3 regions of the Undibacterium sp. TC9W genome follow, and region 2 is predicted to be linked to each of the others. Evidence: predicted binding sites of a transcription regulator. Region 2 holds the regulator's gene; each other region holds the start of a gene.
What was found. The regulator LexA, encoded in region 2, represses DNA repair genes until DNA is damaged. The targets are predictions, from matches to a motif close to ACTGTATNNNNATACAGT.

Region 1: a site for LexA is predicted at 1,770-1,787, ahead of ACO0LN_RS05050 (DNA polymerase Y family protein). Genes of this name have one in related genera too.
Region 3: a site for LexA is predicted at 2,109-2,126, ahead of imuA (translesion DNA synthesis-associated protein ImuA). Genes of this name have one in related genera too.

The regions. Positions count from the first base shown of each region.
Region 1 is NZ_JBMPPJ010000003.1:194,238-198,441, forward strand. Features, by position in the region: gene ACO0LN_RS05040 (PAS domain-containing protein) at 1-1,159, opposite strand, end outside; gene ACO0LN_RS05045 (thioredoxin family protein) at 1,194-1,661, opposite strand; gene ACO0LN_RS05050 (DNA polymerase Y family protein) at 1,986-3,143, shown strand; gene ACO0LN_RS05055 (HD domain-containing protein) at 3,177-3,710, opposite strand; gene ACO0LN_RS05060 (M16 family metallopeptidase) at 4,059-4,204, opposite strand, start outside.
Region 2 is NZ_JBMPPJ010000005.1:333,079-337,282, reverse strand. Features, by position in the region: gene lon (endopeptidase La) at 1-1,180, shown strand, start outside; gene lexA (transcriptional repressor LexA) at 1,388-2,044, opposite strand; gene rpsF (30S ribosomal protein S6) at 2,310-2,678, shown strand; gene priB (primosomal replication protein N) at 2,707-3,006, shown strand; gene rpsR (30S ribosomal protein S18) at 3,016-3,300, shown strand; gene rplI (50S ribosomal protein L9) at 3,327-3,779, shown strand; gene ACO0LN_RS09370 (replicative DNA helicase) at 3,947-4,204, shown strand, end outside.
Region 3 is NZ_JBMPPJ010000009.1:231,236-235,439, forward strand. Features, by position in the region: gene ACO0LN_RS15525 (Y-family DNA polymerase) at 1-1,438, opposite strand, end outside; gene imuA (translesion DNA synthesis-associated protein ImuA) at 1,371-2,099, opposite strand; gene ACO0LN_RS15535 (hypothetical protein) at 2,352-2,579, shown strand; gene ACO0LN_RS15540 (nuclear transport factor 2 family protein) at 2,757-3,245, opposite strand; gene ACO0LN_RS15545 (winged helix-turn-helix transcriptional regulator) at 3,311-3,826, shown strand; gene ACO0LN_RS15550 (AI-2E family transporter) at 3,871-4,204, opposite strand, start outside.

The sequences.
Region 1 (4,204 bases), on a different contig from region 2:
ACCGCCTTAATTTCCACTCCAGTTCGACGAGTTCGTCGGCCTGCAGTCCGGGCACTACCTTTTCACTGAAGGCAGCGTAATCGTCTGGCCCCTGATACAGGAAGGTAGTCTTCACGCCTATCATGGCCTGGGCATCAGGGAAGCGGCATAGCTCTGCCAGTGCCTTGTTGGCCCGGACGATGACACCATCGCTGACAAACATGATGCCCACCGGGGCATTGGTGATGAGGATTTCCAGTTCCCTGGCAAGTTCTTTATAACGGTTTTTGTTGGACTCGAGCAGCTCCTGGTTTTGCCTCAGCATTTCCTCGGTCTGTTTGCGCTCGGTGATATCGATGTGGGTGCCAACCATGCGCAAGGGCTTGCCCTTGCTGTCCCATTCAACGATGCTGCCTAGCGACATGATCCAGCGCCACTCGCCAGCCTTGTTTTTTTGCCTGAACTCGGCGTGGTAATCGGCCGCGCCCTTTGCTGCTGCATGGGCCTTATAGGCATGTTTCAGATTCGCGACATCGTCGGGGTGGACACCAGTGCCCCAGAAATAATCCCAGAACTGTTGTGGATGGCTAAAGTCGCCAGGTTCATAGCCCAGCATCTGCAAATATTCAGGGCTGAAGCTGCCGTCACCGGTTTGCAGATTGATGTCATACAAACCCTGGTTCGAGGCTTTCATGACCAGGCTGCGCTGGCGTTCGGCGGCCAGCAGTCTTTGCTCGGTGAGTTTGCGTTCGGTATTGTCACTCAGGAAGCCATGCCACAGTACACTGCCATCAGGCAGGCGTTCCGGTGTGGCGTCGCCTACTACCCAGCGGTCTGGCTGGCCAGCGGCAATGATGCGGTATTCCTGGTGCCAGGGGCTGAGTTCGGCAAAGGACTTGCGCACGGTCGCGATCATTTTGGGCAAATCATCGGGATGCACTTTGGCGAACATTAAGCTGGCATCTTCACGCAATTGCTCTGCCTTGACACCAAAAAAGGTTTCTACTGCTTCACTGGCATAGGGCAGGCAAAAGCGGGCGTCCGGATAACGGCGGAACTGATAAAACATGCCCGGCAGGCAGCGGGAAAAATTGGACAGCAAGGCGTGACTGCGTTGCAATGCCGCCAGCTCGGTTTCTTCTGGTGCAAGCTCGGCTGACATTGCAGGTAACTCAGACATGCCAGGTAGTCTTTTCCATATCTGTTTATGCTATTCAGCGGTAAAGGGCAGTGATTTCGTCAAAAAAATCATACACGCCCTGCTCGCTCATCTTGCGTGCATTCGACAGCTCGCCACCTTTGGAGGCAAACAGCACGCTATTGTCTGGCCTCAGCAAGACAGCAGCGGGTATGCCCTTCTTGGTAGGATTGCCATAAAAATCCACCAGCTCCTTGTTCTTGTCAAACTGGCCCACGTTCACTTTAACGGTGATGAACTTGGTGGCCAGCAGAGGCTCATTCTTGCCATGCATGGATTTGTCGAGCTCCAGGCAATCCTTGCACCAGTTGGCACCAAAGATGACAAGGACTTTTTTATCGACTTTTTTGGCTTCTGCCAGGGCCTTGTTGATCGCTGCTTGGGCGTCGGCAGTTTCATCATAAGCCTGAGGTGGGGCAGCGCTGGCCGGGCTGACAGCCAGTATCAGACTGAATGCAAAAAGCAGGGAAAGCAGTTTTTTCATCATTAATCCATTAGAAAACGCAGGAAAAAGCGACAAATGCAGGATGAGTCTATCTTAGCTTAAACAGTATGTGGCTGTAATTCTCTGTTTGATGAAAAATCGGGTTTTGCTGTATGGATGTTCAGTTATTTGTGCAATTCAGGATAAAATAGCTAATTCCTGTTTTAATCCAGTTTTTGATCTTGCTTTTCATTTTATTAATTCTTTAAGTGGCGCAGTTCTTGAAAATGTTTATACAGTGTGACGTTCTTGCTACCCAGCGGCAGCTAATGATCAGTCGCACGACGCAGACCATGATGCATTGCAAGGCAATGCTTGATTGCCATGAATACTAAACCACGCAGGATTGCCCATCTGGATATGGATGCCTTTTATGCATCCGTTGAATTGTTAAGATATCCAGAGCTCAAGGGGCAGGCTGTACTCATAGGCGGCGGTTCTTCACATCGTCCGATTCCCAGAGGTGATGGCACGCATGAGTTTTCGCGCATCAAAGACTATGTAGGGCGCGGTGTCGCTACTACCTCGACCTATGCAGCACGGGCGCTCGGTATATTTTCTGCGATGGGTATCATGAAAGCAGCAAAGCTGGCACCGGATGTGTATCTGCTGCCGACAGATTTTGATTCCTATCGTCATTACTCCCGGCTGTTCAAAGAAGCGGTCGGCAAGATTGCACCGAAAATTGAAAATCGCGGCATAGATGAAATCTATATTGACCTGAGTGACCATCCGCAAGAAACGCGCGAACTGGCAAGCAGCCTCAAGCGGGCCGTTGCTGAGGCAACCGGCCTGACCTGCTCAATTTGTGTCGCTCCTAACAAGCTGTTGGCAAAGATAGGCTCTGACCTGGACAAACCTGATGGCCTGACCATATTGAATATGGAAGACGTGCCAACGCGGATATGGCCCTTACCGGTAAAAAAAGTGAATGGCATAGGGCCAAAAGCAACCGAGCGCCTGGCAAGCCTGGGTATTAACACCGTGGGCGAACTGTTCAATGCGGACCTTGGGTTGCTGCAAACGACTTTTGGCAGCAATTATGCTGGCTGGCTATATAACGCCGCGCGTGGCATTGATGACAGGGAGATTTCTACAGAGTCAGAGCCCAAGGTCATCAGCAGGGAAACCACCTTTGACCGCGACTTGCATGCCGTGCATGACAGGGCGGTATTGACCGAGATTTTTACTGATCTCTGCACCCGCCTGGCGAGAGATTTAACAAAAAAGGGTTACCGCTGCAAAACCGTGGGTATCAAGATCCGTTATACCGATTTTCGTATCTCTACGCGTGACATCACCATTCCTGTTGCCACGGCTGATCCTGCTGTCATCCGCAGGACGGCCGGGGAATGCCTGCGCCGGGTGGCGCTGGAACACCGCTTTCGCCTGTTAGGCGTCAGGGCCAGTGCGCTGGTCAGAGAGGCCGATGTCAGTAATGAGCGGCAAGTCAGCCAGGGCATGCTGTTTGATGATCTTTGATATTTGTGAAGGGTAATTCAGGGTGGGACAATGTTAAGTGCTAGTTGGATACCTGCTGCGTTCCAGTCTGTCACTGCCCCCAGCGGCTATGGTTTCAAATGCGTCGTCAAGCATGGTGAAAATATCCCAGTGATCGACTTGCTTTTGTAGTGCGATAGCCTGTATCAGTTTCATTTCGAGCTCCGCCTCGCGCTTGCCCTTCCATAACTTGTCTGCTGTAGCGACGGCTAATTCTTCCAGGCTCAAGCCTTCTCCCTGCCATTGTGCGTGAGTTACACAGCAGCGGGCGACGATACTCTGCACGCCTTGTTCCAGCAGCATTTTTTCACCAGCAGGCTCATGCTGTGAGCCAGGGCCATCCAGTTCATGGGGATGCAGGATTTTCCCGGCATCGTGTATGGCGGCGCCTAGGCGTATCAGATTTGCATCGAATGCCAGGCCCATGTCTTCAAATTGTGCGATCAGCAAATCTGCCGCTTCACCGACCAGTTTGACATGGGTAAGCAGGCGTTCTGTTGCGCCAAGTTTTGACAGCAACTGGTAAGCGTCAGTGGTGTTGTTGAGCATGATGAGCAGTGAGGATGGTAGAACTCATTTCATAAATAGGGATGAGTGCGAACAAGGCGATTTGGGATGCAGTGCAAGGCGTGGCTTGCAGCTAAGGCTCATGCCTTAGCAAAGGACGCAACGCAGCAATGCACCCAAATCGTCAGTTCCCGAAGGGTTTGCCTCATAACACGTATCAGACAACATTGGATTTATTGAAAATAGTGCCACAATTGACAACCACAAACGTGTTACCGGTCCGTGTTATGAGGCAAACGCATCTCATTCATATTTATGAAATGAGTTCTAATAAAAAAGGCTTGCACAGAATCACGTGCAAGCCCACTTTTTAAAAACTACTAAAACTGATTATTTAAAATCACCCGCAAACACGCGCACGGTTTTTTCATATCCCAAGTGTCTGGCCATGGCTTCTTTTACCTGTGCCACGGTCAGTGCCTGTATCTTTTTCTCTACTTCCGCACGGTATTGCATATTGCGGCCCAGGTAGAGAT
Region 2 (4,204 bases):
TGTGCGTAATCCTCTGTTCCTGTTGGATGAAGTCGATAAGATGGGTGCCGATTTCCGCGGTGATCCTTCATCGGCTTTGCTGGAGGTATTGGACCCTGAGCAAAATCACACTTTCTCGGACCACTATATCGAAGTCGATTTCGATTTGTCCGACGTCATGTTTGTGGCGACGTCCAACTCCTACAATATCCCGCCAGCTTTGCTGGACAGGATGGAGGTGATACGTCTGTCAGGTTATACCGAAGATGAAAAAACCAGCATTGCACAGCGTTATTTATTGCCTAAGCAAATCAAGAACAATGGTTTGAAAGAAGGCGAAATTACTGTGGCTGAGAGTGCAATACGCGACATCATTCGCTATTACACCCGTGAAGCTGGCGTGCGTTCGCTGGAAAGGGAAATCTCCAAGATTTGCCGCAAGGTCGTGAAAATGCTCTTGCTGAAAAAGACCGAGAAAAAAGCCACGGTCAATTCAAAAAATCTGGACAAGTACCTGGGTGTGCGCCGCTATGACTTTGGTGTTGCCGTCAAGGATAACCAGATTGGTCAGGTAGTTGGCTTGGCCTGGACTGAAGTTGGTGGTGATCTATTGACCATAGAAGCTGTAAACATGCCAGGTAAAGGTGGCGTCATCCGCACAGGTACTTTGGGCGATGTCATGAAAGAATCGATAGAAGCAGCCCGCACAGTGGTACGCAGCCGCGCCAAGCGTCTGGGTATCAAGGCGGATGTGTTCGAGAAGAGTGATATCCATATCCACGTACCAGAAGGTGCAACACCAAAAGATGGTCCATCTGCCGGTATTGCCATGACGACTGCTCTGGTCTCAGTGTTTACTGGCATCCCGGTTCGTGCTGATGTTGCCATGACAGGTGAAATCACCTTGCGTGGTGAAGTATTGCCTATCGGTGGCCTAAAAGAGAAATTGCTGGCTGCTCATCGTGGTGGTATCAAAACAGTATTGATACCTGAGGAAAATGCCAAGGATCTGGCTGAGATCCCGGACAATGTCAAAAACAAACTGGAAATCATCCCGGTACGCTGGATAGACAAGGTCCTGGAAATTGCACTGGAAACTCAGCCTGTTCCTTTGGTGGATGAGCCTGTTTCTGTGGCGGCTGCAACGCCGGCTACAGCGCCGACGGAAACTCCTGCAGACACGACGGTTGTTAAGCACTAAGTTTTTGAAGTAACAGCTCGTTGCTCTGAAATGAAAAACGTCCGGAAAGTCCGGACGTTTTTTTATGCCTGTCGCTTATCTCGCCTGAGAGTGAGTCACTTAATGGGAGGATGTAAGGTGGGCTTGTCAGCAGGCAGAAGCAAATAAGCTTGAGATTCTGCCCGGGCGTGAAGTAAACGAGAGGGTAAAATCACGCCCAGGCTGACCTCAAACCCAATTGCGCATGAGGCCGACAGCCAGGCCTTCCAGCGCGAAATCTTCTCCTGCGTCACCAATCTTGATGACAGGGTAATCCGGGTTCTCTGGCATCAGTTCTATCAGGTTGCCAGTTTTTTTATAGCGTTTGACGGTCACATCATCACCGAGGCGGGCGACGACGATCTGCCCATTGCGGGCACTGTCTGCCTTTTTAACCGCCAGCAAGTCGCCATCAAGTATGCCAGCGTCACGCATGGACATGCCACGTACCTTCAGTAAAAAGTCTGGTTTGGCAGAGAACAGGGCGGGATCTACGTGGTAAGTAGACTCAATATGTTCACTTGCCAGTATCGGCGAGCCGGCTGCAACCCGGCCAACCAGTGGCAGGGCTAGTTGCAGCAGAGCAGGGTGGGGCAAGGCCAGTTGCTTGCCTGTGATATGGCTAGACAACTCTGACTCCAACAAACGTATGCCGCGTGAAGTGCCAGCAGCAATTTCTATAACGCCTTTGCGTGCGAGGGCCTGCAGATGTTCTTCTGCCGCATTGGTCGAGCGAAACCCCAGTTCTGTCGCAATCTCGGCACGGGTGGGAGGAAAGCCCGTGTTTTGAATGGCATCTTTGATCAGGTTCAGGATTTGTTCCTGGCGGGAAGTAAGTTTGAGCATGGCGTTTTCTAGTGTTAAGGTGCTGTATATACAAGCAGTCTGTATTTTTATACAGTAAAGCTGAATATGCAAGTCAAAATGAGCGCAATTACTGAGAAATGTGAAAAAAATACCTCATTTACCTTGAGGAATTGGCAGATAAATTGCCTAAGTCACTGATCTAATTGATCAATATGAAAAACTAGGTTATTATTGTCGGCTTTCCTCTTCCCGCACTCGTCTTGACGCCGAGGCGGGCTATTTTTATTGTCCACAAGGAGAATATATGCGTCATTATGAAATCGTATTTATCGTACATCCAGATCAGAGCGAGCAAGTTCCTGCAATGATCGAGCGCTACAAGGCAAGTGTTGTAGCCCGTGGTGGTCAAATCCACCGCGTTGAAGACTGGGGCCGTCGTCAATTGGCTTACATGATTCAAAAACTGGCAAAAGCACACTATGTTTGCTTGAACATCGAATGCGATGCTGAAACTCTGCTCGAGTTGGAAACAGCATTCAAATTCAACGATGCTGTCTTGCGTCACCTGACAGTCAAATTGAAAAAAGCAGAAACAACACCTTCTCCTATGATGAAAGCTGTTCAGAAAGAAGATGCTGCAAAAGCGCAACGTGTTGAAGCGCCTGCTGCTTAATAATTGACAAAGGTCGCGTAAAAAAATAGTGAATCAGCTGAAGCTCGTAGCCCGGATTGTGGAAAAAAGCGCATTGCGCTACACCCCGGCCGGTATCCCGATAGCTTCTGCTACCTTGATGCATAGCTCAGAAACTCGTGAGGCGAACACAGTTCGGCAGGTCGAGTTTGAGATTTCTGCGATGGCTGCTGGTGAAATATCACAGCGTTTTGCAGAAATTGCCCTGGAGTATCCCATGGAATTCACCGGTTTTTTAGCGCGCAAAAATCGCAATAGCAAAAGTCTCGTTTTTCACGTCACTGAATTCGAGACACATTTACTAGATTAGGAGCCAAAAATGGCATTCGGTAAAAAATTCGACAAAAGCAAATTGAAGCAAAAGCGTCAACAACAAAACCCTTTGTTCAAACGCAAAAAATTCTGCCGCTTCACAGCAGCACATGTAGAAAAAGTTGACTACAAAGACATCGACACACTGAAAGATTTCGTGCAAGAAAACGGCAAAATCATGCCAGCGCGTTTGACCGGTACAAAAGCGCTGTATCAACGTCAAGTAGATACTGCAATCAAACGTGCACGTTACCTCGCGTTGCTGCCATACACTGATTTGCACACAGCGTAATTGACGACAAGGTAAAGGAGAAAAATATGCAAGTTATTCTGTTGGATAAAGTCGTTAATCTCGGCAATCTGGGTGATGTAGTTCGTGTTAAAGACGGCTATGCACGTAACTTTTTGATTCCACAACGTATGGCTCGTCGTGCTACGACAGCTGCAGTTGCTGAATTCGAAGCAAAACGCGCTGAACTGGAAAAAGCAGCGGCAGCCAAATTGGCAGCAGCTCAAGCTCAAGGTGAAAAACTGTCCGGTCTGACCGTACAAATCACTCAAAAATCTGGTGTAGATGGCCGTTTGTTTGGTTCCGTCACTAATGCTGATATCGCTGAAGCCCTGACTAAACAAGGTTTCGCAGTAGAGAAAGCACAAGTACGTTTGCCACAAGGTCCGTTGAAGATCGCTGGCGAGCACAGTGTTTCTGTTGCTTTGCATACTGACGTTGTTGTAGATGTTAATGTTGCAGTAGTAGGCGAACACGCTTAATTTGCTTTCTTGGCAAATTCAAAAAAAGCCGGGTTTTCCCGGCTTTTTTTATGCCGATGGCTGAAATTTTGGTGATTTGGCTATTTGTCACAAACTTGTCACAAACTGGTTCATTTCTCCATGCTGGGACGTTCTGATAGTCTGATTTAACGGTTATAATGCGCGCCATGAAAGCTGGTTCTGATCCTCAACTTGATGCCTTGCGTGTCCCCCCCCATTCCATAGAAGCGGAGCAATCTGTTCTCGGAGGTCTGCTGCTTGACAATGCCGCCTGGGATCGTATTGCTGACTTCATCAACGAAGAAGATTTTTATCGTTATGACCACAGGATCATTTTCCAGTGCATGGTCAAATTGATCAATTCCTCCCGTCCTGCTGACGTCATCACTGTGTATGAAGCACTGAATGGTGTGGGCAAGGCAGAA
Region 3 (4,204 bases), on a different contig from region 2:
GGCGCTTATCGACAGCGATGTAGTAATCCCGGGTTTGTATTTGCTCCTGCCACCAGCCTGCTTCTATGCGCTCAGCCGGAGAAACGAGTTTGAGTTCTGAGCCGTAATAAGGGCGATGCTCGTGAATGTCCAGCGCCAGCGGTTGGGGCAATAACCAGTTAGGGCGCAAGGCATAGCCTGCCAAAGTAGATGGCGGGCAGGGCGGCGGAGCTTTCTTGATGACAGAAATCCAGTGATTGGCAATATCCGCCCTATGGTCTGCACGCGGTGCTGGCTGCAAGACATTGTCTTCACCCAGGCGGGCAACTAATAACTCAAGCAAACGCTTGTGCTCATTTGCTTGTCCACCCGGTTCAGGGAACAAGGTATAGCTTTGTGCTTCGCGCAAGATAGTTTGTTTTACTTCCAACAGCATACCGATGACAGCACTATGCAGCTTGAGCTGACTGAGTTTTTCTTTGAATAAACTCAGTAAATGCGATTCTTGCCAGCATGCTTGTGACAGTTGCAGATCAAACATGGTAGGTGGAATAGCCTGGCGGCCACGCTCATGCAATAACTCCATGTGTATATGTGTAACCGCCAGTTGCTGCGCAGCCAGCCATCCCAGCAACTGGGCCAGCAGGCTACGGGCAAAAATAACAAGTGATTCTGCAAGCTCTATACGGTCTGGCAATTCGATTTTGACTTTGAATTCTGGTGCTGCCAGATACCATTCATGTACTTCGGCCTGCTCACCATAAGCTTGATCCAGCTCCATGAGTAAAGCTTTGCCGCAACGCCTCTGCAAGCCAGGGCGTGGTAATTGACGTAAATCCCTGAGGCTATAACAGGCTATGCCCTGTAATAATTCAGTCAAAGGCTCAGCTGCAGTGAGTAATTTGACGGGTAGTTTGTCCAGGCGCTGGCTCAATCTTTGCAGTTTAAAGACATGCTGTCCTCTGGGTAATTTGCGCGATGCCTGCTTGGCCAATAACCATGCAGCCCTGGCAACGGGAGCAATGCCTGTGGTTGCTGTATAACCCAGTAAACGCATGCTTTCTTGCACGCGTTTACGCAAAGCACGTATGCCCCCAAACAGACTCAGGCTGGCACTGATATCAATCAATATGCAATCGTCTTCTGCCAGGCAGACTTGTGGGGAGTATTGCAGCAGCGCAGTTGCCACTGCCTGCAGTGCCAGTTTTTCTTTATTGTGATCACGCTGATAGTAATCAGCATCGGCACATAACATTTGCACACCACCCGCCCGCATATTCAAGCGTATACCAGCCTGATCGGCAGACGCAGACATTGACGTCACCCGGCCTTGATGAAGAATGACACTGACTTGCGTCTCTTGCTGAGCAAACAAGGGAGTGACAAAGACCTCAAGCTGGAGTAAAGGCAGGTGAACGGCTATCCACAGCGGTGGGCAAGTTGCCATAGTTTGTCGCAAGTTTTTCTTTGCCTGGATGAGCATAGGCATACAAATAAGGATGATCGGGCACATGTAATGTCAGTGGTGCATCGCGCTGGCTGCCACGGCGCTTGAGTATGCCCAACTCCAGGCCATATTGACTTGTTTGCACACTCAATCGTAAAGGGGCGGGAGAGGCTTGCTGTGCCGCCCGCATGTCACGCATCAAAAAAAATAAAGTCTCCGAGCTTTGTGCTGCCAGATGCAAACGACGCAAAGCTTCACTACGGATGCTGGATGTCCAGAATAACAGCGCACCACAACTGCTATTGCGCAGCACCTGTTCTGCCGCCCACAGGGCATCAACATGTTTGTGGCAGCGTATCCATATCAATTGAGATGCCTTTAAGTCTGCGCATGAAAAAGCCAATGCCTGCGGTATATAAGGCGGTGTCAGCAAAACAATAGGGTGCCCATCAAGTTGACTTAAGGCTGGTTTGAGCAAGCTGAGTTCAGCAGTGCCAATCTGCGGCAGCAAAATCTCGGTTAATTGCCCCTGTGGCCAACCATTGCCAGGCAGTTCATTATTGAGTTCAGCATAACCACTGGGCATATAAGCACCCTGACCACGCGCCAACTGCGATGCACGCCATAGTGAGGGGTGTATGCGTTCAGGGGAAAGTGAGGAAACGTGGGTCATATTACATACACTGATTAAATATACAGTATATGTAATATAGCGAAAGACTTCAAAGTTTATTTTATGTGCCAGTACTACGTGACTGGGATAAGAGAGTATAGGGAGATTGTATGGAGATGAGAAAACCACAGTGTTACATAATACTGATTGCGCATACAGTAGTTTGTGGTAAAGTTCGTTCCATGGATGAACGCATGGCTGTCTTGATGACCGTTCCTCTATCACATACCAACCGATATGGAGATTGAAATTATGGCAAACCTCGAACAGTCCTTTGATACACGCTTCAGCCTGCAATTCGCCCCAACATCATTTTTGATGCGTCTTGGTCGTCGCGAAATATTCGTCTGCCGCGACTTCAGGCAGCGCTCTTACTATGTCAATCCTATGCTGGATTGCAGTACAGGTATACAAGCTGGCCATCTGGAAATGCTGGTGTTCCGCAAGTGGCTGATTATTTTGTCCAAAGCAAACTGGTAAACAATTGATCATGCTTACTTAAGCTGATTATTAAATATCTTCCCGTATTGAGCGAGCAAGAGTTTGTAGCAAACATATACGTCATATTGTACGTATTGTTTGCTGCAAAGACCTGCTGTCATTGATGAGAGTCTTTAGATAATAGGCATTTAGGTATCTAGAATCTAATTGTAAGACTTAAGCCCGCAAGAATGGCCCGGGGCCTGGCCAGGTTTGATCGGTAATAGGTGCAGCCAGTGCCTCATCACATCCCTGGCTTGCACTCCAAGCCAGATAGCGACTGCAGCGCTGCGTATCCTCCAGTGTATGGACGTAGGTGATTTTGCCCCAGCGCATGCGCATTAATTGCATCACTACATTCTTGTAGGGGCCATCTGGCTGGTGCGGAACGATAAAATTCAGCACCGCATGGATACGGGTATCCCACGGCGGCCCGATAACGGCTACTTCTTTTACCTCAAATTGCAAGCCAGGGAACAAGCGGTATAAGCGCTCCCACCATAAAGCCATGGATGCCCGTGAATTACGCAAACCAGAAATCGGCGAATCTCCTTCAAAGCGATATGTAAAATCAGTAGCCAGGCTATCCAGCATCAGGCTGACATCGCCTGTGTTGATAGCAGCAAAGGTTTTACGAAGTTTGTTCTCAACGATATAAGCATACATGGGAAACTTTCACTGGCATAATGCAAGTAATATAAACAGGTAACTTGCATCAAGCAAGCTAAATTATGGAGCGCAGTTCCTTTTCTGATTTTTCCTGTTCAATAGCCCGCACACTGGAAGTCATTGGTGAGTGGTGGTCATTGCTGATCTTGCGTGATCTGTTTCTGGGGTTTGAGCGTTTTGACGATCTCCAACGCAATCTTGGCGTAGCATCCAACATTCTGACCACCCGGTTAAAAAAAATGATGGAGCATGGCATCGTCGAGCGACATACTGATGCGCAGGATAAACGTGTCTGGCGTTATAGCCTGACGCAGCAAGGGCGGGATTTGTATCCAGTATTACTGGCATTAACTGCCTGGGGAGATAAATGGCGCACAGCAGAAGGGCAACAACCCTTACTGGTACGTCATCAGCATTGTGGTCACATCACCACTGCTGTACCGGCATGCGCTGCTTGCAAAGAAGAACTGCAGCTTGAAGATATACGATTTGAGGCTGGGCCCGGTGGCAGGGAAAAGCCAGGAACAGCCTTAATGGGGCAAGTGCTGGTCCGACCAAAACAGGATAAGCCAAGTTGACAAAAATAGCTCTGTGTCAAACCAGTGCTGATCGTTTTGTTAGCCTAAGTATTCTGCACTGCATCCTCAGGCGGGATAAAATCTTTCGCCGTCCTATCCCCCTCGTTATGTTTTCTGTCGCCAGAAATTTCGAGAGCAATGCCTGCCGCAGCTTCAGCTGGCATACCATCTGTGCGGCGCAAATATTCGGCCTCACCGACGATATCATCCCTTTGCACTGCCAGGTCCTTGGCTTGCATGCTTTCACCAGGCAATTCAACTTTCAGTTCATCGATCAGCATAAGCAACGTCGCTGCGACTGGCAATGCCAACAGGGCACCACCAATGCCATACAAAGTGCCGCCAGCGATCAATGCAAATAAAACTATAGAAGAGGGC